3 regions of the Diaphorobacter sp. JS3050 genome follow, and region 3 is predicted to be linked to each of the others. Evidence: predicted binding sites of a transcription regulator. Region 3 holds the regulator's gene; each other region holds the start of a gene.
What was found. The regulator FNR, encoded in region 3, switches genes on or off when oxygen is low (the NO sensors DNR and NnrR bind a similar motif). The targets are predictions, from matches to a motif close to TTGATNNNNATCAA.
Positions count from the first base shown of each region.

Region 1: a site for FNR is predicted at 2,571-2,584, ahead of HND92_RS13485 (FeoA family protein). Genes of this name have one in related genera too.
Region 2: a site for FNR is predicted at 8,027-8,040, ahead of cobA (uroporphyrinogen-III C-methyltransferase). Genes of this name have one in related genera too.

Region 1 covers NZ_CP053553.1:2,796,638-2,807,053, reverse strand. Annotated here, with positions in the region: gene kynU (kynureninase) at 1-876, opposite strand, end outside; gene kynB (arylformamidase) at 950-1,621, opposite strand; gene HND92_RS13495 (Lrp/AsnC family transcriptional regulator) at 1,716-2,183, shown strand; gene HND92_RS13490 (YkgJ family cysteine cluster protein) at 2,202-2,528, opposite strand; gene HND92_RS13485 (FeoA family protein) at 2,646-2,939, shown strand; partial or broken gene feoB (ferrous iron transport protein B) at 2,936-4,669, shown strand; partial or broken gene HND92_RS19385 (Tn3 family transposase) at 4,812-5,992, opposite strand; gene HND92_RS19380 (DUF4158 domain-containing protein) at 6,325-7,725, opposite strand; gene HND92_RS13470 (hypothetical protein) at 7,868-8,059, opposite strand; gene HND92_RS13465 (NAD(P)-dependent oxidoreductase) at 8,158-9,144, shown strand; partial or broken gene HND92_RS19375 (ELM1/GtrOC1 family putative glycosyltransferase) at 9,101-9,970, shown strand; gene HND92_RS19370 (hypothetical protein) at 10,240-10,416, opposite strand, start outside.
Region 2 covers NZ_CP053553.1:2,200,751-2,211,166, forward strand. Annotated here, with positions in the region: gene HND92_RS10630 (leucyl aminopeptidase) at 1-238, opposite strand, end outside; gene lptF (LPS export ABC transporter permease LptF) at 262-1,353, shown strand; gene lptG (LPS export ABC transporter permease LptG) at 1,350-2,459, shown strand; gene HND92_RS10645 (sirohydrochlorin chelatase) at 2,478-2,861, shown strand; gene HND92_RS10650 (CysB family HTH-type transcriptional regulator) at 2,936-3,877, shown strand; gene HND92_RS10655 (pyridoxal phosphate-dependent aminotransferase) at 4,018-5,169, shown strand; gene rng (ribonuclease G) at 5,574-7,061, opposite strand; gene cobA (uroporphyrinogen-III C-methyltransferase) at 7,138-7,962, opposite strand; gene HND92_RS10670 (nitrite reductase) at 8,173-9,897, shown strand; gene HND92_RS10675 (cytochrome c) at 9,917-10,261, shown strand; gene HND92_RS10680 (cytochrome D1 domain-containing protein) at 10,258-10,416, shown strand, end outside.
Region 3 covers NZ_CP053553.1:1,271,917-1,282,332, reverse strand. Annotated here, with positions in the region: gene HND92_RS06325 (TonB-dependent receptor domain-containing protein) at 1-1,623, opposite strand, end outside; cobalamin riboswitch at 1,703-1,947, opposite strand; gene HND92_RS06320 (hypothetical protein) at 1,982-2,221, shown strand; gene HND92_RS06315 (cell division protein ZapA) at 2,218-2,562, shown strand; gene HND92_RS06310 (sulfite exporter TauE/SafE family protein) at 3,203-3,922, opposite strand; gene hemN (oxygen-independent coproporphyrinogen III oxidase) at 3,926-5,308, opposite strand; gene fnr (fumarate/nitrate reduction transcriptional regulator Fnr) at 5,480-6,223, shown strand; gene HND92_RS06295 (hypothetical protein) at 6,265-6,552, opposite strand; gene HND92_RS06290 (FixH family protein) at 6,629-6,907, opposite strand; gene ccoG (cytochrome c oxidase accessory protein CcoG) at 6,969-8,411, opposite strand; gene ccoP (cytochrome-c oxidase, cbb3-type subunit III) at 8,496-9,410, opposite strand; gene HND92_RS06275 (cbb3-type cytochrome c oxidase subunit 3) at 9,440-9,577, opposite strand; gene ccoO (cytochrome-c oxidase, cbb3-type subunit II) at 9,592-10,224, opposite strand; gene ccoN (cytochrome-c oxidase, cbb3-type subunit I) at 10,244-10,416, opposite strand, start outside.

The DNA of each region.
Region 1 (10,416 bases), 1.5 Mb from region 3:
CAGGGCCGACAGGCTCACGATGGGCTGCGTGCCGCAGAGGTAGCGTGCGATACCCGGTGCGGGCTGATAGTCGGGCGTGAAGGCGAAGGGTGCGGCATGGCCGAACCAGCCCGACAGCGGCTGCGCAAATGTCGCATCCGGGCGGTCCGCCAGGCGCGGGTGCACCCACACGAAGGCGGGCGCGCCAGGGCCGCCGTTGAGGTACTTGTAGCTGCAGCCCACCGCATAGTCGGCGTTCGCGTCCAGCAGGTGCACGGGCACGGCGCCCGCGCTGTGGCACAGGTCCCAGACGCACAGAATGCCGTGGGCGTGCGCCTGCGCGGTCACGGCGGCCATGTCGTGCATGGCGCCGGTGCGGTAGTTCACGTGGGTGAGCAGCAGGACGGCGACCTGGGGCGTCAGCCGCGTGGCGATTTCCTCGGGCTCCACCAGCACCAACTCCAGTCCGTACTCCTGGCACACGGACTGGGCGATGTACAGGTCGGTGGGGAAGTTGCTGCGCTCGCTGACGAGCTGGGTGCGACCGGGATGGTCCGCGCGGGCCACGCGCGCGGCAGCCGACAGCACCTTGTACAGGTTGACCGAGGTGGTGTCGGTGAACACCACCTGGTCCGGCCCCGCGCCGATCCAGGGAGCGAACTGGTTGCCCAGGCGCTGCGGCAGGCTGACCCAGCCGGCCTTGTTCCACGAGGTGATGAGGTCCTGTCCCCATTCCTGCTGCACTACTTGGGCCACGCGCGCCGGCGTGGCGCGGGGCAGGGCGCCCAGGGAATTGCCGTCCAGGTAGATCACGCCCTCGGGCAGGCTGAAATGGTCGCGCAGGCTGCGCAGCGGGTCCTGCGCATCGCGTGTGCGGCACTCTTGCAAGGTAGTCATGTGGTTTGTGCTATTAATAAAGTAGCTATTGGCGCTTGCTGCATGAGCGTTAGAGGCCAAAACGGCTTAATGTTCATGCGCGCGGCGGCAGCGCACGCAGCACGGCGCGCACGGGCGATGCGTCGGCCGTGGTGAGCTTGAGCGGCAGCGCGATGAGTTCGTAGTCGCCCTCGGGCACATCGTCCAGCACCAGGTTCTCCAGCACGCGCAGGCCGCGCCGGCGGATCACCTGGTGGCTGGGCAGCGGCTTGCTGTCGGCGGGGTCGATGCTGGCGGTGTCGATGCCTACGAGCACTACGCCGGCGTCGGCCAGGCGCTCGATGGTGTCGGGCGCGTAGGCCGTGAGGCCCGCGTCCCAGCGGTCCACGGGCATGCGGGCGTAGGTGCGCACCAGCACCCGCGGCGGCAAAGTGCCCGTCATCGCATGGGCAATGTGGGTCCATTCGATGAGCGGCCCGCAGTCCAGCGCATGCACCACGCGGCAGGGGCCGATGAAGGCTTCCAGCGGCACAGCGCCGATGGCTGCGCCGTCCGCTGCGTAGTGCAGGGGCGCGTCAGCGTGCGTGCCCACGTGGGGCGAGAGCGTGAGTGCACTCACGTTCACCGGGCAGCCGGGGCCCAGTGTGGCGCTCCACTGCTGCTGGTAGGGTGTATCGCCCGGGAACACCGGGCTACCCGCATGCACGGGGGCAGAGATGTCCCACAGCGCGGGCGATGGCGTGGAGGTGGCGGTCATGGCGCGCATGCTATGCGCGGCGGAGGGGCGGGTAAATGGTTTATCCCTGATGGGTGATTCATTTGGATAATCCATTCTCGCAAAGACATTTTTGGGTTAAATCATGCAAGCCGAGATCGACCGTACCGACCGCCAGCTGCTGCGCGCGCTGCAGGACAACGCCCGCCTGACCTCCGGCGAACTGGCCGAAATGGCGCACCTGTCGCAGTCGCCCTGCTGGCGGCGCGTGAAGCGGCTGGAGGACGCCGGGGTAGTGCGCGGCTACCACGCGCAGCTGGACCGGCGTGCGGTGGGGCTGGGTGTGATGGCTTTCGTGATGGTGGGCATCGACCACCAGACGGAGGCGCTGTCCGTGGCGTTCGAGGAGGCGGTGTGCGCCATTCCCGAGGTGGTGCTGTTCCACGGCATCTCGGGCCCCGCGGACTTCCTGCTGGTGATCGTGACGACCGACCTGGACGCGTATTCCGAGCTGCTGCAGCGGCGCCTGCACCGCCTGCCGGGCGTGCGCCAGGTACAGACTTATTTTTCGCTGCAGGAGTTCAAGGGGCGCATCGGCGGATTGCCCGTGTGAAAGCGGGTCCTGCGGCGTTCAGAGCACCAGCCCGTCCAGTGCCGGCAGATGGTGGCGCTGGCGCGCGCGGTTGCAGGCAGCGCTGCCGGCTTCGAATTCGCGGCAGGGGGAAGGGCGCCACTCGTAGATGCCGCAGGCCGCGCGCAGGCCCACCTGGCCCGTGAGGGCCGAGCAGCGCGGCTGCGCATGGTCCGTGCCGCGCATGCGTGCAGTGTGGTCCGTGACCGGCACCACCAGCCCATCGGGAACGCAGCCGCCCAGCTCCTCCGTCTCGTGCACCGAGAAGTCCACGCGAAAGCTGGCGCAGCAGGCGCCACAGGTCAGGCAGGGGTGAAGAGTGGTCATGGCGTACGTCGCAGGGGGTGTCATTGTGACGCGCCACAGGTCCTGATGTGCATCAATCCAGCAGCGTGCAGTTCCATTAGAATGAGAATTACTTTTATTCATTGACTGCAATACAACATGCTTCACACGGGGAATGACGCCGCGCAGCCGCGGGGGCTGGACACCTTGCCGCATGGCGTGCCGGCCACGGTTGCCGGGCTGCTGCCGGCGCAGGATGGCCGGTCGCAGGCCATGGTGCTGCGCCTGATGGAGATTGGTTTCCTGCCGGGCGAGCCGGTGCGCGTGATTGCCCGGGGCTTTCCCGCGGCCGACCCCCTGGCCGTTCGCGTGGGCCAGGCCACTTTTGCCCTGCGCCGCCATGAGGCGGCCCTGGTGCAGGTGCGCGTGGATGCGCTGGAGGCCGCGGCATGAGCACGGCGGCATCTCCCCTGCACATCGCGCTGCTGGGCAACCCCAACTGCGGCAAGACGGCGCTGTTCAACGTGCTGACCGGCGCACGCCAGAAGGTGGCGAACTACGCGGGCGTCACCGTGGAGCGCAAGGAAGGCCTGTTCACCACCGCCAGCGGCCGGCGCGTGCGCGTGTTGGACCTGCCCGGCGCCTATAGCCTGCACGCGCAGAGCCTGGACGAGGCCGTCACCCGCGATGTGGTCACCGGCCGCCGCCCAGGAGAGGCCATGCCCGAGCTGCTGGTCTGCGTGACCGATGCCACGCACCTGCGCCTGAACCTGCGCCTGGTGCTGGAGGCGCGCGACCTGGGCCTGCCCATGGTGCTGGTGCTGAACATGAGTGATATGGCGCAGCAGCAGGGCATCCAGATCGACCGCGAAGTCCTGGCGCGCGAACTGGGCCTGCCCGTGGTGACCACCGTGGGCGTGCGCGCCGACGGGGCGCGCGAGCTGCTGCAGTGGCTGGACACGGCCACCCCGCAGGCCACCCCGCAGGCCGCCCGCGGCGCCGCCGTGGGCACGCAGGCGCCACCGCCCGTCAATGCGCTGGAGGAAGACCGCCCGCAGCGCGTGCAGCAATTGCACCAGGAAGTGCGCCGCATCATGGGGCTGGCCGTGCGCGAGCCCGCGCTGCGCCTGCAGCGCGACGACCGCATCGACGCCGTGGTGCTGCACCCGCTGTGGGGCATGCTGCTGCTGGCGGTGACGCTGTTCCTGATGTTCCAGGCCGTGTTCAGTTGGGCAGAGGTGCCCATGGGCTGGATCGAAGGCGCCACGGCCGCCGTGGCCGAATGGCTGAACGCCCACATGGCCGAGGGGCCGCTGCGCAGCCTGCTGGCCGACGGCGTGATCGCCGGCGCAGGCGGGGTGCTGGTGTTCCTGCCGCAGATCCTGATCCTGTTCTTCTTCATCCTGGCGCTGGAGGAATCCGGCTACCTGCCGCGCGCGGCCTTCCTGCTGGACCGCGTGATGGGCACCGTCGGCCTGTCGGGACGCTCGTTCATCCCGCTGCTGTCCAGCTTCGCCTGCGCGGTGCCGGGCATCATGGCCACGCGCTCCATTCCGGACTGGCGCGACCGGCTCGTCACCATCCTCATCGCGCCGCTGATGACCTGTTCGGCCCGCCTGCCGGTGTACGCGCTGCTGATCGCGGCCTTCATCCCCGATCGCACGGTGGCGGGGCTGTTCAACCTGCAGGGGCTGGTGCTGTTCGCGCTGTACCTGGGCGGCATCGTGAGCGCCATGGCCGTGGCGGCCGTTGCGCGGCTGGCGCGGCGCGGCGACGGCGCCACGCCGCTGCTGATGGAGCTGCCCGCCTACCGCTGGCCCAGCGTGCGCAACCTGGCGCTGGGGCTGTGGGAGCGCGCAGGCATCTTCCTGCGCCGCGTGGGCGGCATCATCCTGCTGGTCACCATCCTGCTGTGGTTCCTGTCGTCGTACCCCGCGCCGCCGGCGGACGCCACGGGGCCGGCCATCGAATACAGCTTCGCCGGGCGCATCGGCGCGGCGCTGGAGGTGATCTTTGCGCCCATCGGCTTCAACTGGCAGATCAGCATCGCCCTGGTGCCCGGCATGGCCGCGCGGGAGGTGGCGGTGAGCGCCCTGGGCACGGTGTACGCGATTGCCGCTTCGGCCGACGACACGGCCGCGCAGCTCGCACCCATGCTGGCGGCGCAATGGTCGCTGGCCACGGGGTCTCCTCGTTTTCAGTGCAATAAGTGACGGTACGAAAAGCTAGCACTGGCGCGGAGGTGGTGTTGGTAGATCGTTGATTTCATTGACTTTCCTGTTCACTTTCAAATCTGCGATTCGTGGCGTCAAACCGTGGTCGGTTTCATCCATTGGTGCCAGTTATCGATGCATTTGGCCGCGAAGGCAGGATTTGGTCAGCATAGCGGTCAACCGGGAAGCGAAACACACCCCGCAAGTTGATGCTCTCCAGCCTGGTGGGCGCAATCTTCCCGATCAGTTCCGGTGGAATGACCTGGCGGCGGTTCGACCAGCGATCCAGGACCGCCTGCATCTGTGAGGTATTCCACGCCATCACGATGTTGGCCATCAGGCTCAACGCATCGGCCACAGCCTGCATTTCATCGACACGTTTGGCCTGCGCCGGGCTGATCCGGCCGGTATAAATGGCGCGCTTGAGGGCGTTAACAGCCTCGCCCCGATTGAGCACCCGGCGCAACTCGTTCCTGAAAGCGTCCTTGACAAAGTAGTCAGCCAAAAACGCCGTACGCAGCAACCGCCCCAATTGCACGCCAGCCTCATAGATTGGATCGCCCTGGGCGGCAGAACCGAACCGCGCAAGAGCTGCCACCGCACTGGCATGTCCGCTCATGACCGAGGCTGCCAGGTGCACCAGACTATCCCAATGCTTTTCGATCAAAGCGACGTCGACATTGGCTTCGCACGCCGCAGCGATTTCTGCGGGCACTTTGGTGCCGCGTGGCACAAAGAGGTGGCGCTGTTTGAGTTCCTTCAACCGCGGGCAAAGATCAAAACCAAGCAAACGGGCATGTGACATGGCAAAGTCGGTGTAGCCATGGGTATCCACAGCAAGCTGGCTGGTCTCCAGCTTTTCTTGGCGGATGACACCTTCAATGGCCACGCCCGCCTGGCGCTCATTGAGCACAAAGGGCTGCGCATGGAAGATGCCCCACCGGTCTTTTACATGGGAGTAGATTCCAATGGAAGGTGTGTTGCGCCGAGGATCAAGCCGGGCTTGCCACACCCGTTTGGTGGTCTCCATGCTCATCATGTCAGAAGATGCCAAATCGGACCGCCCCAGGTGGCGGCAATCGGGTGTCGCTGCATGAATTCCAGCACAGCCTGGCAGGCCTGGCTCAGACGCCGTTCGTCCCGCGCCCAGCGCATGGCCTGGCGAATGCTGGTGGCAGACAATTGCGGAATCATGCGCGCGCATTCGACCGCAGTCAGACTGGTGCCGTGGGCCATGATGCCGGCATAGACCATCAGCAGCTCGTCGGTAGAGCGCGGCTCACGTCCGAGCATGATCCAGCTAAAGCGCACCTGGGCGTCAACGGCCAGAATCACTTCCGGCAATTGAACCTCACCGATGCGGTGATCCAAAGCCGCGCGCAGCTTGGTCACTTCTGGGTCTTCGTCCTCTGCGGGCAATGGCGACAAATGGAGTTCATCATCCACGCGCAGTACGCCACTGCGGGCTGCAGCGGCCACCGCATCGACACCGGCAGTTACTCTGGCCAGCAAAGGCTTCAAGAAAGTGGCAGCCTTGCTGGGTAACGATAGACGGGCATAGTGTTTCTTGGACTCTGCCTGCCAACGCTCGTCCGTGAAGAACAAGCGCGCACGACCCCGAAAGCTCAGGCTGTGCTCAATCCAGACCGAGCCATTGCGCACCGCGCGGCGCAGGGCAAACGGGTGGCCACCTCCAACGCCTGAAACGCCCGTTCCCGGTCTGGGCTGGAGATCGAAACCTGCCAGATCATTCCCAGACTTGGTGCCACCACTTCAACTGGCAGCTTTCTGGATCCTTTGAGATATAAAGCTTGCAGCTTGGCAAGGTACTCGATGGCAGGATGCTCGCCGGTGGCCTGCCAGGGCAGCTTTGCAATGGCGACGAGCAACGACCGCACGGGGCGAATTCCATCAATCAATCCCTCGCGGACCAGGGAGGCCCTGCTCGGTGGTTTGCGTTTCTGGGTTTCGGTGATCAAGGCTTCAAGACGGGCACGCAACTCAGCATCTGGCACCGCACCTTGCGCGCTCAAGGCAACAAGTTCGCCGAGCAGCGTTTTGTACATTGCGGCCCAATTGACGGTAGCGGGGACATCGGCGGCAGCCTGACGCCACAGATCGGCGATCCGGCGCTGCACCATAAGGATCAACTGGTCTGTGGTGGCGAACAGGCAATACCGAAGAAAGCATGCGACCTCCACGGTGCGCGCTGGCTCTTTGATCTTGGCTCCGGCTGAGGGCGGCCTGGAGACAAGTCGGCGCGCGTAGCGGCGCAAGATGAGATCGGGGATGTCTGCCAGGTGCTTATGAACGTCCAGCGTGTAAAGCAGGTCGATGCGCTCCAGTACCTCGCTGATTTGGCGGGTTGAGTGTTTCGCCGGTGCAGCCCATAGCCAACTCTGCTGGGTTTGTCCATCTGGGCGCAGCTCTGAAACTGAGGCTCGCCAGCGATCAAGTGTTGCTGGATCAACGCTGGCGGCGATGGCGGTGCCTGTTTCAACTTCAAGCTGGGCAAGTGCCGCCGCAATCAGTGTCCGAATTGCCCGCTCGTGCACGATCACCAGCTTGTTCTTGTACAGCCATTGACGCGCCCGCACGAGTAGCTGATCGCGGTCGGCGCAGCGCGCCACTTCGTCGCGCAGTTCACGTACCAGTGAGCGGCGCTGGTGCTCGCTCATCCACTGGAATCCAAGGACCGTGCAGGCTACTTGTTGGTGATCGAATAGCGTGCGCCCGCGTTCATACATGGCTCTCAGCGAGGCGACTTCTGGTGCTGCAATGCCAAGCTCGTTGCCAAGGTGGCGCCACAAGGCTACTGGAATTACCCGAAAGGCACCGAGCAAACGCCCACTCATGCGCAGGAAACCAATATGGAGCGCCAGACCAAGCTTGTGGGAATCACCTCGGCGTGCATTGATTGCGTCGCGCTCGGCACCATCGAAGGTGAAAAATGCCTTCATCTCGAAGTCGCTGATATCGCGGGGGAGCCCACGCATCCCCAAAAACGTTGTGTGCCAACCCTGCATCGTGAACCTCAAAAGTGGGAGGCCACCATACCCGTTTACAAAGCGAACAGGAAAGTCAATGAAATCAACGGTCTACCCAGACCACCCCCGCGCCAGTGCTAGCTGCGTAGCCTTTGCATGCGTGAGCCGCGGTGCTCACGCGTTATTCGCAGCGTCGAACGAAGCGCTGAGGGATGCAGCCGCGCGTGTCCGGCCGAGCTGGACTGCGCGCAGGCGCGCTGTTCTGTTCCTGCCGAAAGGCGCGCTGCTCGGCGTGGTCGCGGTGCTTGTTGCGGGCGTCGGCCATGCCGGGCAGGGCGGCGAAGAGGAGGCAAAGAAGAAGGGTCTTGGTCATGGTGGAAGGCCGCGGCGCCCGGGCCGCGGTGCTCTATGCTATCCGGCTGCCGCGCGGGGTGCCGCACGTTGTCGCCCGCTCTCTTTCTCACTTCTCAGATGCACTTGCCGTTCCCGAATTCCGATGTCGCTACCGCGCGCGCGCCCCTGGTTGCCGTGACCGGCGCGACCGGCTTCATCGGCCGGCATCTCATCGCCGCGCTGGTGCAGGCGGGCTGGCGGGTGCGGCTGCTGCTGCGGCGCGAACCGTCCGGCGCCGAATGGCGCCAGTCGACGCCCGAAGTCGTGGCCGGCTCGCTCGACAACGAGGCCGCAGTGGCGCGTCTCGTGGAGGGCGTCGATGCGGTGATCCATCTGGCCGGACTCATCAAGGCGGCACGGCGTGCCGATTTCTTTGCGGTGAACGAGCAGGGTGTCGCGCGGATCGCGCGGGCGACGAAGCAACTGTCGCCCGACGCGCATTTCCTGCTGGTCTCCAGCCTGGCCGCGCGCGAACCGCTGCTTTCCGACTACGCCGCCAGCAAGCGTGCCGGCGAGGCTGCGGCACTCGACGCGATGGGCGCGCGCGCCACCGTGCTGCGCCCACCGGCTGTCTACGGCCCGGGGGACCGCGAAACGCTGCGCTTCTTCCAGGTTGCCCGCTGGCCGCGCGTGCCCCTGCTCGGCGGGCCGGACGCGCGCGCCGCGCTGATCCACGTGCGCGACGTGGCCCGGCTGATCGTCATGCTCGTCGCGTCGACGCCGCAGGGCCAGGTGCTGGCGGCGGCGGATGGCCAGCCAGCGGGCTATCGCTGGGACGAACTGCTCGGTGCCGCGGCGCGGGCGGTCGGCAACCCGACGCCGCGCTTCCTGCAGGCGCCGCAGGGGCTGCTGCGTGGCATCGCATGGGTCGGCGATGTGGCGCGCCTCGGCGGCTCGGCGGCCATGCTCAATTCGCAGAAGCTGCGCGAGCTGCGCCATGCGGATTGGGGCGTTTCGCCGGCCGAACTCGCGCGGCCGGAGGGCTGGTCGCCGCAGTTCGACATCGACACCGGCTTCGCCGATGCGGTCGCCTGGTACCGGTCGGCCGGCTGGTTGCCGGGCTGATGACATCGCTCCGATTCCGGCGCAGTGCGGTCTGGGTGCTGCTCGGTGCGCGCCATGGCGACAACCAGCAACTGCTGGCCATCGCCGATGCCTTGGGCGTGCCGTACCGCACCGTACGCCTTGCGCTTCAACGCCGCTGCGGGGCTGCCGCCGGTTCTGCTGGGCCCTCGCGGCTGAGTTGGCGCAGCGAAGATCCGGCAGTGCTGCAGCCGCCTGGCCGCGCGTGGTGCTGGCGGCCGGGCGCAAGAGCGTGCCGGCGGCGCGGTGGATCCGGCAGCGGTCGGGCGGGCGCACGCAGCTGGTCCACGTCAACCGGCCGTGGGCGCCGCTGTCGTGGTTCGACCTGATCGTGACGACGCCGCAGTACGCGGTGCCCGAGCGCGTCAACGTGCTGAGCCATCGCCTGCCCTTCATGCAGCGCCGTCGCGAGTCGAGGTCCCGTGCCGTGCGCTGGCAACTGCAGGCGGCGCGTATGCCGCGGCCCTGGACGCTGGTGATGGTCGGTGGCGACAGCCGGCCCTTCGTGCTCGACGACGCGGCAGCCGTTGGCCTGGCGCGCCTCGTGAATGCACAGGTGCGAGCGCAAGGTGGCAGTGCCTGGGTGCTCGGCAGCCCGCGGACGCCAGCCGCTGCAATCGATGTGCTGGCCCAGTGCCTGGACGTGCCTGCGCATGTCGTCCGCTGGGGCGAGGGCGAGAACCCCTACGCCGCCCTGCGCCAGCGCGCCGACCGCATCATCGTCACGACCGACAGCGCGTCGATGCTGACCGAGGCCTTGCTCACCGGACGGCCGGTCGCGCCCTTCGCATTGCCACGGCAACCGGATTGGCGCTGGCGCCTGGCGACGGCCTGGCGCGCCGCCGCGGCACGGCGGCCAGGGTCGCTGGTGGCGCGCAGCTTCGATGCCCTGCAGGACCTCGGATTGCTCTCGTCGCTGCGCGACCTGGGCTTGCTGCACGCTGCGCTGGACGCGCTGGCGCGTTCGACGGCAGCGGCAGGTGCTCGCGTTGGCACGGCAGGAGCGCGAGGCCACGCTGGCGCGCATCCGCGCACTGATCGATCGGCGCTGATCGGGCTCGATCGGGCAGACGGTGCTCAGGCGATGGCGTGCGCGGCGCGGGCCACGCAGTCCATCGCATCCCTGCGCACATGGCCGCGCGCGATCTCGACGTCGAGCAGGGCGCGGTCGATCGACCCGTTGTCCAGGCATTCGCCCAGCATCCGGAAGAACAGCCGCTCCTGCGCCGGATCGGGATGCCGGCGGTAGCGACC
Region 2 (10,416 bases), 930 kb from region 3:
CATCGGCCGCACCGCACCCCAGCAGCACAACCCGGCGCGCCGCAACACCGGCGGGGGCGTAGCACTGCAGGAGCTTGCCCGGCTTCACCTCCAGATCGCCTTGCTTGAGCGCATGCTCAACCATGGTCGACAGCACGTCGCTGCCCGGCAGGAAGCCTTCAGGCACCAACACCACCAGCAGGTCGCATTTGTGCGCAGCAGCGGCAGCCAGCGAAAGCGTCTTCAGTTCGAAGTTCATAATCAGCGTTTTCCTTCGAGCCAATGTTATTCGATTCATCCATTCGCAAGGAGCTGGCCCGCACCTTCGGCGCGACCCTGGTGGTTCTGGTCACCGTCGTGATGACCATGATGCTGATCCGTACGCTGGGCCAGGCATCCCGGGGCAGCGTGAACCCTTCCGACGTGATGCTGGTCATGGGTTTCACGGTGCTGGGACAACTGCCCACCATCCTCAGCCTGAGCCTGTTCGTCACGGTGGTGGGGGCGCTGTCGCGCATGTACCGCGACAGCGAGATGGTCATCTGGTTTTCGGCAGGGCGCGGACTGATGAGCCTGCTGGCACCGCTGTTCCGGTTTTCCTGGCCCGTCATGCTGACCATCGCCGCGCTGTCGCTCGTGGTCTGGCCCTGGGCCAACCGGCAGATCCAGGAGCTCAAGACGCAATACGAGCAGCGCAGCGACGTGGACCGTATCGCGCCCGGGGAATTCCAGGAATCCTCCAATGGCTCACGCGTGTTCTTCATTGACAAGGACGCACCGGATGCCAACTCGGCCAGCAACGTTTTCATTGCCACCAACGAACCCAACCGCGAAACCGTCACCTCCGCGCAAAGCGCGCGCCTGGAGATCCGCAATGGCGAACGCATGGCGCTGTTGAGCAACGGGCAGCGGCTGGAGACGCTGCGGGACAAGCCGGGCCTGCGCGTCAGTGAATTTGCCGAGTACGGCACGCTTGTGGGTGGCGGATCGCAGAACGACCCCGAGGCGGCCTCCATCAAGACCCGCGACACCTGGGAGCTGGTTAGCGACCCGCAGCCGCGCCACCAGGCGGAACTGGGCTGGCGCATCGGCATGGCGCTGGCCGCGTTGAACTTCGTCGTCCTGGGCCTGGCGGTGGCCGTCGTCAACCCGCGGGCGGGGCGCAGCACCAGCCTGGTGTTCGCACTGTTCGCCTTCGTCGTGTACTACAACTTCATGACCGTTGGACAGACATGGATCGGCGTGGGCAGGCTGGGCTTGCTACCGTTCATGCTGATGCTGCACGGCGGTACCCTGGCCCTGGGCCTGCTGCTCCTCGCCGCGCGCCACAACCACTGGTCGCTGCGCAGCCTGCTGGGCAGGAGGACGGCATGAAAACCATCCGCCGCTTCATCTACCGCGAAGTCGTCGTGGGTGTGGCCTTCGTCACCCTCGCCTTCCTCGCGCTGTTCTTCTTCTTCGACATGGTGGACGAGCTACGCTGGGTGGGCCGCGCGGGCGCCAATGGCTACCAGCTCTCGCACGCGCTGCTGTTCGTGGCGCTGAGCCTGCCGCAGCACCTCTACGAACTGCTGCCCATCACCGTGCTGATCGGCACCATCTTCGTGATGGCACGGTTGGCGCAGAGTTCGGAGTTCACCATCATGCGCACCAGTGGGCTGGGACCCTGGCGGGCGCTGAGCACGCTGCTGATGCTCGGCTGCGCGTTCGTCATGGTCACAGTCATCGTCGGGGACTACATTGCCCCGGCGAGCGAAAAAGCGGCCTCTCTCGTGAAAGCCCGCCGGCTGGGCCAGATCAGCACTGGCGCCACGGGCGCATGGCTGAAGGAGCGCCAGGGCGACCATTCGATCGCTGTGAATGTGCGTGCCGTGGACCCCAATGGCGCCATGCGCGGCGTGCGGGTGTTCGAGTTCGATGCGCGCGGACGCGTCGCCGCTACCATCCAGGCGGAACAGGCCACCTTCGACGACGCCCGCGATGCGTGGAATCTGCAGCAGGTCGAGCGCACCCTTTTTGAGGCCGAGGCCGATGGCGGCATGCGCGTGTCGCGCCTGCAAGAGCCCACGTTGCGTTGGCCCACACGCATCAGCCCCGACATGGTGGCCGCGTCGCTGCTCAAGCCGGACAAGATGGCGACGATCGAACTGTTCCGCTTCGTACGCCACCTGGAGGCCAACGGCCAGTCGGCACAGCGCTACGAGATCGAGTTCTGGCGCAAGGTCTTCTACCCCTTGAGCTGCCTGGTGATGGTAGTGCTCTCCCTGCCCTTCGCCTACCTGCATTTCCGCTCGGGGGGCATTGCGGGCTATGTGTTCGGCGGGGTGATGGCGGGCATCAGCTTCTTCCTGCTGAACAATGTGTTCGGCTTCGCGGGCAATCTGCAGAACTGGTCGCCTTGGCTGACCGCGGCCGCGCCGGGCCTGATCTATTCCGTGCTTTCACTGGCAGCGTTTGGATGGCTGGTATTGAGGCGCTAGACCCACCGCAGTAGACCCATGACGAACCCTAGTACCAACGGCATCGTGCTGTTCGCACACGGCTCCCGCGACCCCCTGTGGCGCCTGCCCATGGAGGCGGTGCTCGCGCGCATGCGCGCCGAGCAGCCCGCGCTGGAAGTGCGCTGCGCCTACCTGGAGCTGTGCGCGCCCGACCTGCCTTCAACGGTTGCCGCGATGGCGGCGCAGGGCATCACCCAGGTGGGCATCGTGCCCATGTTCCTCGGCACCGGGCGGCATGCGCGCGAAGATCTCCCCCGCATGGTCGAGGAGCTGTCCCAGGCGTTTCCACAGATGCGCCTGCACCTCAGCCCTCCCATCGGCGAGGACGAACGCATGACGGCCCTGATGGCGCGCATTGCCGCCGAAGTATTGGTGCCGTAACGATATCTGCACCTTTCGCGCCCGCCGTTAGATTGATGCAGCATAATGATGCGACTTCTTAGCCGCATTTCAATATGAATCTGCACCAGTTTCGCTTCGTTCAAGAGGCGGCGCGCCGCAACCTCAACCTCACCGAGGCCGCCAAGGCACTGCACACCTCGCAGCCGGGGGTATCCAAGGCGATCATTGAGCTGGAGGACGAGTTGGGCGTGGACATCTTCGCGCGCCACGGCAAGCGGCTCAAGCGCGTGACCGAGCCCGGCCAGCACGTGCTCAAGAGCATCGAACTCATCATGCGCGAGGTGGGCAACCTCAAACGCATCGGCGAGCAGTACAGCGCCCAGGACAGCGGCACCCTCGCCATTGCCACCACCCACACCCAGGCGCGTTATGTGCTGCCCGTACCGGTGGCCAAGCTGCGCGAGGCGTATCCCAAGGTCAACATCAGCCTGCACCAGGCCACGCCTCACGAGGTGGCGCGCATGGTGATCGACGAAGTGGCCGAGATCGGCATGGCCACGGAGTCGCTGGCGGAGTATCCCGACCTCGTCACCCTGCCCTGCTACGAGTGGCAGCACGTCCTGGTGCTGCCACCCAGCCATCCGCTGGCGCAAAAGGAGCGCGTGGGACTGGAGGACATCGCGCACGAGTCGCTCATCACCTACCACCCCTCATTCACCGGGCGCGGCAAGATCGACCAGGCCTTCGCCACCCGCAAGCTGCAGCCGCGCATCGTGCTGGAGGCCATCGACTCCGACGTGATCAAGACCTACGTGCGCCTGGGGCTGGGCATCGGCATCGTGGCGGAGATGGCGATGCGCGACGACCCGCTGGGCGACCTCGTCGTGCGCCCCGTCGGCCATCTGTTCGGTCAGAGCGTGGCGCGCGTGGCTTTCAAGCGCGGCGCCTACCTGCGCAACTTCGTCTACAAGTTCGCCGAGCTGCTGAGCGACCGCCTGAGCCGCGACCTGATCGCCCGCGCCATGACCGGGCACGTCAACGACTATGAGCTGTGATGCGCCCTGAGCCGCTTTGAGGCTTCCCGCATGGGGACGACGCCAGCGGCCTGGGCAAGCCCGCCCCAAGACCCGTGTTCGCAAAGCATGCGGCCGTCGGAACGCCACGCGTTGCGCCAGTTTTGAATGAGTGACACCCAATGACCACGCCCCACTTTCCCAGCCGCCTGCCCAACGTGGGCACCACCATCTTCACCGTGATGTCCGCGCTGGCGGCCGAACACCAGGCCGTGAACCTCGGCCAGGGCTTTCCTGACTTCCACTGCGACCCGCAACTGGTCGACGCCGTCACGCGCGCCATGCAGGCCGGCCACAACCAGTACCCTCCCATGGCCGGCGTGCCCGCGCTGCGACAGGCCGTTGCTTCAAAAATTGAAGCGCTTCACGCTCGCCCGTATTGCCCCAACGCCGAAATCACCATCACAGCCGGGGCGACCCAAGCCATTCTCACCGCCATCCTCGCCTGCGTGCAGCCAGGCGACGAGGTGATCGTGCTGGAGCCCTGCTACGACAGTTACGTGCCCAACATCGCACTGGCCGGCGGCGTCGTGGTCCGGGTGCCGCTCACGCCGGGCAGCTTCCGCCCTGACTTTGCCAAGATCGCGGCGGCCATCACGCCGCGCACGCGCCTCTTGATCATCAACACGCCGCACAACCCCAGCGCCACCGTGTGGACGGCCGACGACATGCGCACGCTGGAGGAACTGCTGGCCCCCACGGACATGCTCCTGATCAGCGACGAGGTGTACGAGCACATGGTCTTCGACGGCGCCGAGCACCAGAGCGCCGCGCGCTTCGCGGGCCTCGCGGAACGCGCCTTCATCGTCTCCAGCTTCGGCAAAACCTTCCACGTCACGGGTTGGAAGGTGGGCACGGTGGCCGCCCCGGCCGCCATGACGGCGGAGTTCCGCAAGGTGCACCAGTTCAATGTGTTCACCGTGAACACACCCATGCAGTACGGCCTCGCGGACTATTTGCAGAACCCCGCGCCTTACCTGCAGCTGCCGGCCTTCTACCAGGCCAAGCGCGACCTGTTCCGCCAGGGGCTGGAGGGCTCGCGCCTCAAGCTGCTGCCCAGCACCGGCAGCTACTTCCAGTGCGTGGACATCTCGGCCGTGAGCGACCTGAACGAAGCGGACTTCTGCCAATGGCTCACGCGCGAGATCGGCGTGGCCGCCATTCCCCTGTCGGCCTTCTATGGCGACGGCTTCGACCAGCGCGTGGTGCGCTTTTGCTTCGCCAAGAAGGACGAAACGCTGCGTGCGGCCATCGAACGCCTGCGCAAGCTTTAAGCCAAAACAGGCCGCCGCGCTTATCCAGCAAGCGCCAGCAGCTCATCATTCAATAGCACCCAGGAGCGTTGCCTCCTGGCGCACGCAATCGACGGCGAGCGACGTAGCGCATGGCGCGGGCCTGCACCTGTGACACCCGTGTGGCACACAGGTGCCGCGGAAAGTCGCGCCACTGCGCCGCGCAGCCGAGCAAGCCGTGGAGCAGTACGGCGGATGCCACCATTGCCCGCCCGCCAACGCCGGAAGACCTGAGGCGCACGAGAGGGGCCCGCATTCACCTCGACCTTTCCGCCGTCGACCGGCACGGGCGACAGACGCGGCGCACCCTGGCTCACGACGTTGGTATGTTTTTGATAGCTGCCAGCGCCCGCCCCACAAGCGCCAAAGGCCAATTTGACCTCAACTCACAACAGCACGATGTCGTACTGCGCCTGGCCCATGGCGCTTTCGGCCTGCAGGGAGATCGGCTTGCCAATGAAGTCCGACAGGCCCGCCAGGTGCTGGCTCTCCTCGTCCAGGAACAGCTCCACCACGCGCGGGGACGCCACCACGCGGAACTCGCGTGGATTGAACTGGCGCGCCTCGCGCAGCACCTCGCGCAGGATGTCGTAACACACACTGCGCGCGGTCTTCACCTGGCCCGCGCCCTGGCACGTGGGGCACGGCTCGCACAGCATGTGCGCCAGCGATTCGCGCGTGCGCTTGCGCGTCATCTCCACCAGGCCCAGTTGCGAAAAACCGCCCACCATGGTCTTGACCCGGTCGCGCGCGAGCTGCTTGCGGAACTCCGCCAACACCGCGGCCTGGTGGTCCTCGCGCAGCATGTCGATGAAGTCGGCAATGACGATGCCGCCCAGGTTGCGCAGGCGCAACTGCCGCGCGATGGCGCCCGCGGCCTCCAGGTTGGTCTTGAAGATGGTGTCGTCGAAGTTGCGCGCGCCCACGTAGCCGCCGGTGTTCACGTCGATGGTGGTCAGCGCCTCGGTCTGGTCCACGATGAGGTAGCCGCCCGACTTGAGCTGCACGCGCCGGCCCAGCGCCAGGGCGATCTCCTCGTCGATGGAATACAGATCGAATATGGGGCGCTCGCCCTTGTACAGCTGCAGCTTGGCGGCGGCCGCAGGCATGAATTCATTGCCGAACGCCTTCAGCGCCACGAACTGCTCGCGCGAATCGATGCGGATGCTCTGCGTTTGCTCGCCCGCCAGGTCGCGCAGCACACGCTGCAGCAGGCTCAGGTCCTGGTACAGCAGTGAGGTGGGCGGATGCGTCAGCGCTGCCTGCCGGATGCCTGCCCAGGTCTTGCGCAGGTAGGCGATGTCTTCGGCCAGCTCTTCGTCGCTGGCGTCCTCACCATTGGTGCGCAAAATGAAGCCGCCGCCGCTGCCCGATGCCTGGTCATCCACCAGCTTCTGCAACCGCGTGCGCAAGGCGTCGCGCTCGGCCTGGGGAATCTTCTGCGACACGCCCACATGGTCGTCCTGCGGCAGGAAGACCAGCAACCGCCCGGCGATGCTGATCTGCGTGGACAGGCGTGCGCCCTTGCTGCCGATGGGGTCCTTGATGACCTGCACCATGAGCGCCTGGCCCTCGAAGACCTGCTTCTCGATGGGCACGGGCGGTTCGTTCTTGCGCGCGAACATCGGCGCCTCGCCGCCTTCCTGGCGGTGCCACACGTCCGCCACATGCAGAAAGGCCGCTCGCTCCAGCCCGATGTCGATGAAGGCCGATTGCATGCCCGGCAGCACGCGCGAGACCTTGCCCAGGTACACGTTGCCGACCAGGCCCCGCTCCAGCGTGCGCTCCACGTGCAGTTCCTGCACGGCGCCGTTTTCGACCACGGCCACGCGCGTTTCCTGCGGCGACCAGTTGATGAGGATGTCTTGTTGCATGGGCTTTTGCCAGATGAGGCGCCCATGATGCCTCAGAACCAGCGCTGCCCGCCGCCCTACCGGCGGCCGGCGCCCGTCACACCATCGTCGCCAGCATGCCCTGCATGAGTTGCGGCTGCAGCGCCACCACGTCGCCCACGATGATGAGCGCCGGGGGACGCACGCGGTGCTGCTGCGCCAGCGCGGGCAGGTCCTGCAGCGTGCCGGTGATGCAGCGCTGCCCGGGCAGCGAGGCTTGCTCCACCAGCGCTGCGGGGGTGCGGTCCGGCAGGCCGTGGCGCACCAGTTCGCGGCAGATGATCGGCAGCGTGCCCATCCCCATGTAGATCACCACGGTTTGGCGCGGGCGTGCCAGCGCCTCCCAGTCCAGCGCCACTTCGTTGTCGCCGCGCAGGTGGCCGGTGGCAAACACCAGGGTCGCGGAGTGGTCACGGTGCGTGAGCGGGATGCCAGCGCAGGCGCCCGCACCCTGCGCGGCCGTGATGCCCGGCACCACGTCGAACGCGATACCGGCCTCGGCCAGCGCCTGCACCTCTTCGCCGCCACGGCCGAAGATGAAGCCATCGCCGCCTTTCAGACGCACCAGGCTGCGCCCGCTGCGCGCCAGGCGCACCATGAGGTCAATGATCGATTCCTGCGGCAGCGTGTGGTGCGAGGACTGCTTGCCCACGTAGATCAGGTCGGCATCCTCGGCCACGTAGCGCAGCACCTCCTTGCCGACCAGGTGGTCGTAGAGCACCAGGCGCGCGCCGCGCAGGGCCTTGACGGCGCGCAGCGTGAGCAACTCAGGGTCGCCCGGGCCTGCGCCCACCAGCGTCACGTGTCCAGGCTTCGGGGGCTGTCCGGACTCTCCTGCTGCGGGTGCCACGGTGAACCAGCGCGCATCTTCAATGAAGCTCATATGGGCCTCTCCTTTGCGGATCATGGGGTGGCTCCATTGTTCAAAGGCTGCACCGTTTGCGTCCTTGAACCAGTTCAAGGACAGCGGCAACACCCGCTGCGACGATGCTCCCACTCGCATGAAGAGGGGATGGACAGCGACCTCGCGAGAGTGGCCGTGGCAGCCGCCAGGGCCCACCCAAGCGCTGATCCGTGACGCAGAGGACCCACAATGACAGCAAAGAGGATCGCCAGGCTGGTCGCATTAGCGGCCGCCACCCTGGTGTCTGCCACCGCTATGGCGCAGGACGCCAAGCCAGTCTCGGAGGCCGAGAAAAACTACCAGGCAGGCGGATCGCCGCTGGCGGAAGTGCCCATGTACCAGAGCACGAACCCCAAGGCACCCAAGATGACGCAGGCCGAGTTCGACCGCGCACGCCAGATTTACTTCGAGCGTTGCGCGGGCTGCCACGGCGTGCTGCGCAAGGGCGCCACGGGCAAGCCGCTCACACCGGACGTGACCCTGCCCAAGGGCACGGACTACCTCAAGGTCTTCATCGCCTACGGCTCGCCTGCCGGCATGCCCAACTGGCAGACGTCCGGCGAATTCGACGAGGCGACCGTGGACCTGATGGCCCGCTACATTCAGCAGGACCCTCCCACACCGCCCGAGTGGAGTCTGGCCGACGCCAAGAACACCTGGAAGGTCATCGTGCCGCCAGACCAGCGTCCCAAGAAGAAGATGAACAAGTACAACTTGGACAACATCTTCTCCACCACGCTGCGCGACACGGGCGAAGTGGCGCTGATCGATGGCGACACCAAGCAGATCATCAACATCGTCAAGACCGGCTACGCGGTGCACATCTCGCGCATGTCGGCTTCGGGGCGTTATCTGTTCGTGATCGGCCGCGACGCCAAGATCAACATGATCGACCTGTGGATGGAAAAGCCCGACAACGTGGCTGAAATCCGCGTGGGCCTGGAAGCACGCTCGGTGGACACCTCCAAGTTCAAGGGCTATGAGGACAAGCTGGCGATCGCCGGTGCATACTGGCCTCCCCAGTACACCATCATGGACGGCAACACCCTGGAGCCCCTGAAGATCGTGTCCACCCGCGGCATGGTCGTCGGCACGCAGGAATACCACCCCGAGCCGCGCGTGGCTTCCATCGTGGCATCGCACTACAAGCCCGAGTTCCTGGTGAACGTGAAGGAAACCGGCAAGACGATGATGGTGGACTACTCCAACCTGAATGCGCTGAAGACCACCGAGATCGGCTCGGCTCCCTTCCTGCATGACGGTGGCTGGGATGCATCCAAGCGCTACTTCATGGTGGCTGCCAACAACAGCAACAAGATTGCTGCGATCGACGCCAAGGACGGCAAGCTGGCCGGTCTGACCGAAGTGGGCAAGATCCCCCACCCCGGCCGCGGCGCCAACTTCACGCACCCCAAGTACGGTCCGGTGTGGGCCACGGGTCACCTGGGCGACGAGACCATCTCGCTGATCGGCACCGACCCGCAGAAGAACAAGCAATACGCCTTCAAGGAAGTGGCCAAGCTCAAGGGCCCGGGCGGCGGAGCGCTGTTCATCAAGACCCATCCCAAGTCCAAGCACCTGTGGTCCGACGCACCGCTGAATCCTGATCCCAAGGTTTCGCAAGCCGTGGTGGTGTTCGACATCAACAACCTGGACAAGGGCTACGTCACGCTGCCGATCGCCGAATGGGCAGGTCTGCCCGATGACGGCGGCGCCAAGCGCGTGACCCAGCCTGAGTACAACAAGGCAGGTGACGAAGTGTGGTTCGCCGTGTGGTCGGCCAAGGACAAGCAAAGTGCGCTGGTCGTCGTGGACGACAAGACGCTCAAGCTGAAGTCCGTGATCAAGGACCCGCGCCTGATCACGCCGACCGGCCACTTCAACGTGTACAACACCCAGCACGACGTCTATTGACGCACTTCGAAGGCCAGCCATGTCACGCACCGCGTTCCTGTCCCTGGCCCTGGCATTGGCCGCTTCGGCGGCCGGCGCACAGGGCACGCCCGACCCTGACCGAGCCGCCCAGCTCGTGCGCATGGTGCGGCAGGACTGCGGTTCGTGCCATGGCATGCGCCTGACGGGCGGCCTGGGTCCCGCGCTCACCCGCGAGTCCCTGGCCGGCAAGCCGCCCGAGTATTTGGCTGCCGTCATCACCCACGGCATCCCCGGAACACCCATGCCGCCCTGGAGCGCCATGCTGCAGGGAAGCGAGGCCCTGTGGATCGCCGAACAGCTGACCAATGGGTTCCCCGAAGAAAACAGGAGGTCCGCCCCATGAAACGGCGTGCCCTGCTCTCCCTTACCGCCAGTGCACCCCTGATTGCCACGGGCTGTGCGGCTCCCTCTTCCACCACCTCCACCTCCGCCGCTCCTGCAGCCACGCTGCAGGGCACGGGCGATCTGGGCGTGGTCATCGAGCGCGCCAAGGGCGCA
Region 3 (10,416 bases):
CAGCGTGGCGTAGCGCTTGGCACGGCGCGCCAGCAGTTTGCCGCTGTCCAGGTCACGCGGGTTCTGCCAGTCGATGGAGCCATGCAGCGACACGCCCGCGATGCGGTGCGCGGCCGACAGCGTCACGCCCTTGTACTCGGCGCGGCCCACGTTCTCGTAGCAGCCGAAGCTGGAATCACAGCGGCCCGCGGCGCCGAAATTGATGAGGTTGCTGACGCGGTTGCGGTACGCCACGACACCCACGCTGCTCTCTCCTTGCGTCCACCGCGCGCCCAGCTCCACGTTGCGCCCCTTCTCGGGCTGCAGGTCGGGCGCGCCGTATTCGCTGAAGCGGTGGTAGAGCGTGGGTGCACGGAAGGACGTGCCGGCCGCTGCGGTGACGCGCCACTGCGGCGTAATGGCGTAGCCATAGGACAGGCTGCCCGTGCTTTTGCCGCCGAACTCGCTGTCGTCGTCATAGCGCAGGTTGGCCTGCAGCGTATGGGCGCCCTGGTTCAGGCCATAGCCCAGAGCGAGCGCGTTCTGTGAGCGGTCACGCTGGAGGTCGCCCACGAACTCGGTGGCGGGGTTGTGCAGTTCGTCCTCGCGGCGCTCCAGCGCGGCTGTGAACAGATGCGCGCCCAGGCGCCACTCGTTTTGCAGCAGGTAATTGTGCAGCGTGGTCTCGGTCATGTAGAAGTTGGGCCGGGTGCTGTATTCACTCTGCCCCTGCGTGACCTGCAAGCGCGTGCTGTACACGTCGCTCCACTTGGCCAGCCATGCCAGGCTGGCCGTGCGCAATTGGTGGTGATTGCGGTCGTCGGCCGTTTTGCTGCCGTCGTACTGCGAGTTGAGGTTGCTGGCGAGCAGCGTGCCCTCCAGGCGATGGGTCGTGTCGAACTGCACGCCCAGTCGGGCATTGGCAGAGGTGCGGCGGTAGCCGTCTTTGTCCGGGTTGTAGGCGGAGCCTACGCGGGCACTGAAGCCATCGGCGCGCTCATGCGACAGCCCCAGCGCATAGTCCACCTGCTCGGTGCCGCCACTCACGCCGGCCTGCACCGTCCGCGTGCCCTGGTTGCCCAGGCCCACGCCCACGTAGGGCGCCGGCGCACCCTCGCCCTTTTTGGTGAAGAGCTGGATCACGCCTCCCATGGCATCCGAGCCGTACACAGCAGCCGCTGGCCCGCGCACGACCTCGATGCGGTCGATCTGCGACAACGGGATTTGCTCCCACACCACGCCGCCGGTGGATTGCGAGTCCAGGCGCACGCCGTCCAGGTACACGGCGGTAAAGCGCGACTCCGCGCCGCGCAGGTAGACGCTGCCACTGCTGCCCTGGCCGCCATTGCGCGTGATCTGCACGCCTGGCAGGCGCGAGATCACGTCAATGACGCCTACCGCGCCGCTGGCTTCGATGGTTTCACGGTCGATGACGGACACATCGGACACGATGTCGGCCAGCGGCCGGGCCACGCGGGTTGCCGTGATGACGGTTTCACGCAGTTGGGGTTCGGTGGCTGCCTGGGCCAGCAGGGTCTGGGACACGGCGGGGAAAGCGGCGGCCAGCGCCAGCGGCAGCACGGCGACGCGCGCGTGCACGGAAAGCGCACTCAAGCGCACATTGAACGGACGGGTGTTTGTCATGTGGGGCAAACAGAGAGATCGCCACGGCCGACCTCCCCGTCGGCACCTGGGCATAACGGCCCAGGTTTCACAAAAGGAAACGCGGAGCCACCTCGTTGGCCGGTATCCGGGCTGGCGGAACGCTCTGCATCGCCTTCCCAAACGCTTGTTCAAGGCGCTCAGTGGCTTGTCAATGAAGAGGGAGCCGAGGTACGGCTCATCCGCTGACCGTTGCGGGGGCAGCGCAGGCACAGGACGCACTCCATGGCGGAGGGCCCCTCCCTGCTTCCCGTTGAACTGCGGCATGTGAACCACGCCGCTAGCACCAACTGCGCAATTTTACGATGGTTCGCACGCCGATCCCTACAATCGGCAGCGTATGGCCTCCCCCTCTTCCATCGACCAGATCGCCGAGCGCGTTGAGCGGCTGCTGCTGCGCCATGCCGAGTTGCAGCGCACCAATGCCCTGTTGGCGCAACAGGTCGCGGCGCTCACCCAGGAGCGCGATTCCCTCCAATCCCGCCTGCAGGCGGCCCGTGCCCGCGTGAACGCATTGCTGGACCGCCTGCCTGCCGAGCCCGAACTCCCCGGCACTGCCGAGACGAAAGACGCGCCATGAAGCAGATCGAGGTACAGATCCTCCAGCAAAGCTATCTCCTGGCCTGCCCGGACGGCCAGGAGTCGCGCCTGCTGGAGGCGGTCGAGCGCGTGGATACCGCCATGACGCGCATCCGTGACGCGGGCAAGGTACGCGCGCGCGAGCGCATCGCCGTGCTGGCGGCCCTCAATCTGGCTTTCGAGATCGCCGACCGCGAAGCCGCCGATTTGGCAGCCGCCTCAGCCCCTGCGCGCATCGCCCCCACCCCGATCGCGCCGCATGTGCACGACAGCGATGAGCGCGTGCAGCAGTTGCTCCTGCGCCTGGACGAGGCGCTGGGCGAGGATGGGCGCCTCCTATAACCATTACGGCAAAAGCCTGGCCCCTGGCTGCACACGGGCAGCCCACTACAATGAACATGTCTGCGGTGCTGCCGGGCTTTATATTTCCTTGAACCAATGCTCATTGAGCACGGGCTTGGTACATCGCCCGGTGAGCGTGATCATCTCGCGTCAGATGAACCCAACGCCTGGCTGCCCTCGCCCACCTGAACCCCCGGTTCAGGATGCCGGTCCGGTGGCATTCGCAGACACCTTTTCTCCGGTAATCGCTTGCGCCCTCGCTCCGGGTGAGTGCCAGTGACCTCAATACCTGCTCAGAAAATCCGGCGCTCCGCGGCCAGCGCGCGCAACCCACCCATCTGCAAGGCACAGAGCAGACCTTGGTAGTCGTCGCACCGATGGCAAATATCCTGGCGTGGTTCGGGCGTTTCCCAGTCCTTCGGCAATCACGCCGACACGCAGCGCGCCCTCATACGCACGATGGCGCATCCAGTAAGGCAGCGATGCGTAGCTGGATTTCTCCACGTCGATGAGAACAGACTCGTCACTTCCGCTGGTAGAGATCTGACAGCGATACGTCACACCTGAGCGTCTCAGTGTGCACCACTGGCTTGCCACGGCATGCTTCGCAGAGCCGCTGTGGCTCCACAAAACGCTGTTTTCAGGGCACGCACCACGGCGCCGGCTGCCCATGGACAACCTTCATCCATAGCGCCCATGCACCCAGGGAAAAAAGCACACCACCTGCCAGCCGAGACCCCCACGCCCCACCCTTCACGCCGATCCAAGCGCGAATGCGGCCAAATGTCCACGGCCCCAACACCAGCCATACACCACTTCCCACGCCAAACAGGACCATGCACAAGGCTCCGCGGAGCACGCTTCCGCTGAGTGCGGCAGTCAACAGTGCGGTATACAGCAGGCCGCATGGCAGGAGCGCCCAGGCCACACCCGCGGTCAGGAGCCCGCCAGGCCGAGAGACCAAGGGCTTGACCTTCGCCCAGGCAGCACGCCCCGCCCGCTCAACCCACAAGGGCTGCTGCGCTTGCACCATCATCATCCCGCCCCACGCGAGGATGAGCACGTGCATCAGCGTCCAAAGGGGGCGCAATGCCGAGGTGCTTTGCCCCAGCCATGCGAGTTGCTCCATAGCCAGCGCAACCACCGCCCCTGCGGCGCCGTAGCCAATCAGGCGCCCCACGTGAAACTGCGCTACCCGTTGGAGGATTCCGCGGCGGGACGCCCATTGAATGGTGTGGGTGGCGTCCGGCGTGCCACCCAGCCCCGTAAGCGCCGCGCAGGGAACAGAACACATCGCCAAACAGTGAGCCCCTCCCATCAGCCCCATCAGGAAGGCCGTCGTGGCCAGCGCCCACAGCATGGATCAAATAATCCGGGAAAAGCGAGCGCGGTTACGGTCAGCCTGTAGATACTTGTCGAACACCATGGCCACGCCGCGCACGAAATACCATCCCATGGGCGTGACTTCAACGCCCTCATCACTGATTTTCACCAAGCCCTGAGCCGCCATTTCTTGCAGTTGCTGTAATTCCGCATCGAAATAACTGCGGAAATCAATCAGCCAGGACTGTTCCAACGGCTCAAACAGCAATTCACCTTGGCACATCAACGCCATGATGACTGCGCGGCGCACCAAGTCGTCCTTGGTCAACGCCAGCCCGCGCACCACAGGCAAATGCCCCTGGTTAATGCAGTCGTAATACTCGTCCAGCGTTTTCACATTTTGGCTGTAAGTAGCGCCCACGCGCCCGATGGCAGAAACGCCCAGACCAATCAGGTCGCAATCGGGCTGCGTGCTATAGCCTTGGAAATTGCGGTGCAGCCTGCCTTGCCGCTTGGCCACCGCCAGCGCATCGTCAGGCAGCGCAAAATGGTCCATGCCCACGTAGACGTAGCCGGCTTCCTGGAACACATCAAGTGACCGGGCCAGCATGGACACCTTGGCCGAAGCCATGGGCAACTCGGCCGTGATGATGCGTCGCTGCGACTTGAAGCGTTCTGGCAAGTGAGCGTACGCATACAGCGCGATCCGGTCTGGCCGCAGCTCGGCTACCTGCGCCAAGGTGCAATCAAACGACTCCGGTGTCTGTCGCGGCAGCCCGTAGATCAAATCCACGTTCACCGATTCAAACCCGAGCTTGCGAGCCGCATCGACCAACGCGAACACCTTTTCGGCAGGCTGAATGCGGTGCACGGCCTTTTGTACTTCAGGGTCGAAATCCTGCACGCCAAAGCTCAGGCGATTGAAACCCAGCTCCGCCAACAATCCCAGCCGCGCTTCATCCACGGTCCGGGGGTCCACTTCTATGGAGTACTCCCCCCCCGGAACGAGGACGAAACTGCGCCTCAGCATGCCCATCAGTTCGCGCAAACCGTCATCCGTCAGAAAAGTAGGCGTGCCTCCGCCGAAATGCAGCTGGCTCACATGCTGACCCACACCGCAGTGCGCCGTATGCAGGTCGATCTCACGGCTGAGGTAACGCAAGTAGACCTCTGCCCGCTCTGGATGCCGGGTAATGATCTTGTTACACGCGCAGTAATAGCACAGCGATTCACAAAACGGGATGTGGACATAAAGCGACAAAGGCATCGCCTTGGCTACCGACCCCACGCGACGCTGCTGCAGCGCAAGGATGTATTCCCGCTCGCCAAAAGCCTCGACAAAACGATCAGCAGTCGGATAAGAGGTGTAGCGCGGCCCTGGGACGTCAAAGCGACGCAGGAGCTCTGTTGTAACAACGGTCATGACGGGATTCCTTGCACTTTCATATCACTGTGCCGTAGAGTCCCCCATGAGTCCTTGACGTTGATCAAGCGCCCATAAGGTCCTTGTGGCGACAATTTGACTTCGGCTCAAAGTCGTCCAACGGCCTACGGCATTCCATGTCTCCCAGCCGTTCAGAGGTAAGCTCAAGCCATGAACAGGGTTCCCATGCATACGAATCTCCAGACCATCAAAGTTGCCTGCTCAAACTGCAATCTGCGTGAGCTGTGCATGCCCGTGGGTCTGGACGACCAGCAACTCAAGCGCATCGATGACATTGTTGCTGTACGACGCAAGATCAAGCGTGGCGGCACGCTTTTCCGGAACGGTGAACCCTTCACATCCCTTTTTGCCATCCGCACCGGATTCTTCAAGACCTGTGTCGCCACCGAAGACGGTCGCGACCAAGTGACAGGTTTTCAAATGGCGGGCGAGATCATCGGCCTGGATGGCATCGTGAGCGACCGTCACACTTGCGATGCGGTAGCGCTTGAAGACGCCGAAGTATGCGTCATGCCTTTCGATCGTATTGAAGAGTTGTCGCGCGAAGTAACGGCACTACAGCACCATGTGCACAAGATCATGAGCCGCGAGATTGTTCGCGAGCATGGGGTCATGCTGTTGCTGGGGAGTATGCGTGCCGAGGAACGCCTTGCCGCATTCCTGTTGAATCTCGTACAACGCTTGCATGCCCGGGGTTTCTCACAATCCGAATTGGTGCTGCGCATGACACGCGAAGAGATCGGCAGCTACCTGGGATTGAAACTGGAAACCGTCAGCCGCACGTTTTCGAAGTTCGTGGAAGAAGGTATTGTGGAAGTAAAACAGCGCCATGTGCGCATCGTCGATACCGATGCGCTGAAGCGAATTGTCAACAGCCAGCAAGCCTGCCATTAAGCCTCGGTTTTTTGCTCATTCATAACTGATCGGCGGAAAGATCAGGAAACGTATTTGGCGCAATCAGCCGGCCGCGCCCCTTTGGGCACGGGGCAGCGATTCAACTCAAAGGGCGAGAGTGACAACAGCGTCGTCAATGCGCTGGAAGCCATGAGTACGAACCAGAACGTGAAGAAGGCGATGGTATACACACCTTCGCGCGAGAGATGCAGGGGTTGATCAAACCACTGCAGCGCTTCTGGATCCACGAAGGCGAACACCACCATTTCCATGACGCCCGCCATCAAAAAGGCCGGCCACGCGATCCACATCAATCGTTGCATCCACATTCGCCCATCTCCTAGCAGGTGTAGTTGACAGCCTAGCATCTGTTCTCCGGCATGCAAAGAGGACTCGCCCTGCCGGTCAGCGCGGTTGATCCTCCAGCGGAGTAGCTGCATGGTTGCGCCCCTTCATGGCAGGCGTCATGTCGCCCCCAGACTCCTTCAGGGTCTCGTTGATGTTCAATCCCCGTTGGTAATAGTCTTCCGCGATGACGGGGTCAGGTTGGCTCACGGCCAGCCAGAGGGTCACGAAGCCCGCAATGATGACAATCACCGGCCCCGCGATGACAAGCCAGACATGGCCAAACGTCCACCAAGGCTTTCCTGCGTCTTCCAGATTCATGGGGGAATTACTCGGCATTTATACCAACTCCTCGCTCATTTATGAGCACAGCTTGTTCATTTGCATTCCACGACCGCCTTCAGCGGGGTACAAGGAACACGGATTTCTCTGCCACTTGGGCTTTATCACCCTGCGCTTGAATATCGAAATACACCGTATGCGATCCAGGAGATGCTGAGCCATACGGAATTTGAAGACGGACAACCACCCATCGGGATTCCGCCGGTCCGATGTCAATTGCGGTCTCGGACGCCACTTCCAGCCCTTCCATGCCGTGGGCGCTGATGGTGTAGCGCTGCGCCCCCTCCGTGGCGTTCATGATCTGCAGCCGGTAGATATTTTCCAGCTTGCCTCCCGCCACGATGCGCGAGAGCGCAGCGCGGTCGCGCACGATGTCCACCTTCAACGGGGTGCGTACCACCAAGCTGGCCAGCATGCCGATGCACAACACCACCAGCACCGCTGAATAGAACAACACACGGGGTCGCAGCACGCGTTTGAGCATTTGCGATTGGGTCCAGTGGTTCTTGACGCCGTTCTGCGTCGAGAAACGAATCAGCCCGCGCGGATACTTCATCTTATCCATCACGGTATTGCAAGCGTCCACGCAGAGACCGCAACCAATGCATTCGTATTGCAGTCCGTTGCGAATATCGATACCCGTTGGGCAGACCTGGACACACAGCGTGCAATCGATGCAGTCACCCAGTCCCGCAGCTTTGTGGTCTACCATCTTGTTACGGGGCCCGCGAGGCTCGCCGCGCTCGGGATCGTAAGAGACGACCAGCGTGTCCCTGTCGAACATTGCGCTTTGGAAACGCGCATAAGGGCACATGTATTTGCACACCTGCTCGCGCAGGAATCCTGCGTTGCCGTACGTGGCCAACCCATAGAAGATCACCCAGAATATCTGCCACCCTCCTTGCAGGGCCAGCAACTCTTCCCCCAGCTCGCGAATCGGAACGAAATAGCCCACGAAGGTGAAGCCGGTCCAGAACGCGACCGCAATCCAAATGGCTTGCTTGACAGATTTTTTCCAGATCTTCTCAAATGTCCACGGACCATTGTCCAGGCGCATACGGGCACTGCGGTCGCCTTCGACTTTGTGCTCGATCCACATGAACATTTCCGTGTATACGGTCTGGGGACAGGAGAAGCCGCACCACAGGCGTCCCGCCACTGCGGTAAACAGAAAAAGCGACAGCGCGGAAATAATCAGCAAACCCGTCAGATAAATGAAGTCCTGCGGGTAAAGCACCAAACCAAAAATATAGAAACGGCGTGCTCCGAGGTCAAAGAGCACCATTTGGCGCTGGCCCCACTCCAGCCATGGCAGGCCATAGAAAACCAGCTGTGTCAGAAACACCATCGCCCAACGCCAACGGGCGAACACTCCACTTATCGAGCGTGGATAGATTTTCTTTTGCGCCTCATAGAGCGAAATGACCTCGGTCTGCGAACTTTCGGCCCCCACTGGCGTGATAGGAATCACCTTACGGGGCTGACCTTCGGCTGGCTTCATGGTGGAATCTCAAAAAGGAAGTGCAACTTCCAAAACGCAAAACGGCCGGCGCCCCTCGACGGGGAGCCGGCCGCACAGGGAGCATCAGCGCGGGGCGCCGGCCTTATTGGACAAACCCCAGACGTATGCCGTCAACACCTTGATCTGTGCATCGGTCAACTTGCCCGCTTGGGCAGGCATCTCGTTGGTCTTGCCATTGTTGATCATAGCGGTGATGGCAGCTTCGCCCCAGCCATGCAGCCAGATGTCATCCGTCAGATTAGGGGCACCCAGGGCCACATTGCCCTTGCCGTCCATCCCGTGGCATGCAGCGCACGCAGTGAACTTCGACTTGCCCATAGACGCCTTCAGGGAGTCATGCGGGCTTCCCGACAGGCTCAGGACATAGTGGGCGAGGTTGCGCACATCTTCCGGCGAGCCCACGGCGGCCGCCATGGGAGGCATGACGCCAATGCGCCCATCGTGGATGGTCTTCTGGATCTGATCAGGCGCACCGCCGTGCAGCCAGTCACCGTCGGCCAGGTTGGGGAAGCCCTTGCTGCCGCGGGCATCGGAACCATGACACTGCGCGCAGTTGTTCATGAACAGACGCTCACCAATTGCCATGGCCGCTGTGTCGGCCGCCATCTCTTGGGGCTGCATGGCCTCGAACCGCGCATACAGGGGCTGCAACTCTGCGTTAGCCTTGTCCACTTCGGCTTGGTACTCGCCCAGCTGCGTCCAGCCCAACTTACCCTTAAAGGTCCCCAATCCGGGATAGGCAGCCAGATAGCCAGCACCGAATACCAGCGTGATGATGAACAGCCACATCCACCAACGGGGCATGGGGTTGTTCATTTCCGTCAGGTCTTCGTCCCAGACGTGACCGGTGGTGTTGTCGGCCGTAGCCTCGACCTTCTTGCGGGACGTGATCCACAGCAGCAAGCCGCAGGCCACGATACCGATAATGGTGATTCCGGCCACGTAGAAGGACCAGAAGTTACTCGTGAAATCGCTCATGGGTTATCTCTTTTCTTGTGGAGACTTCTTCAGTCCTCGGCGAAGGGCAACTGTGCTGCCTCCTCGAACCGGGCCCGGTTGCGGCGCATGAAGGCCCAGAACCAGATGCCCACGAAACACGCCAGCGACGCCAGCGTGGCCACGATACGCATGGTGGTGATGTCCATGACCAGTTCCTCAATTACTTGAGCGCACGGCCCAAAACCTGGAGATAGGCCACCACGGCATCCATCTCTGTCTTGCCCTTGACCTGCTCGGCGGCGCTGGCGATCTCCTCATCCGTATACGGGACGCCGACCGTGCGCAATGCCTTCATGCGAGGAGCGACGACGGAAGGATCGATCTGGTTCTTTTCCAGCCAGGGATAGGCGGGCATATTGGATTCGGGCACCACGTCGCGCGGATTGTTCAGGTGAATGCGATGCCATTCATCGCTGTACTTTCCACCCACGCGATGCAGGTCGGGCCCAGTGCGCTTGCTACCCCATTGGAAGGGATGGTCGTAGACGAACTCGCCAGCCACCGAGTAGTGGCCATAACGCAGGGTTTCCGCACGGAACGGACGGATCATCTGCGAGTGGCAGTTGTAGCAACCCTCGCGCAGGTAGATATCGCGTCCGATCAGTTGCACTGCCGTGTAAGGCTTCACGCCTTGAACGGCCTCAGTCGTCGATTTTTGAAAGAACAGAGGAACGATTTCCACCAGGCCGCCGACGGCCACAACCAGCAAGATCAGCACGATCATCAGGAAGTTGCTGGTTTCGACCTTCTCGTGCGTGAAGCCGGTGGATGCTTTGTTATGCGTATTGGACATGTAGTTGACCCTCCGAACTTCAGGCGTGAGCGGGTTTCACGGCGGGAATGGCCACCTTGACGGAGCGTCCGGAGATCGCCGTCACCCAGACGTTCCATGCCATCACCAACATACCGCCGAGGTACAGCAGACCGCCAAAGAAGCGGATCGCGTAGAACGGATAGGTCGCCTTGACGCCTTCCACGAAGGTAT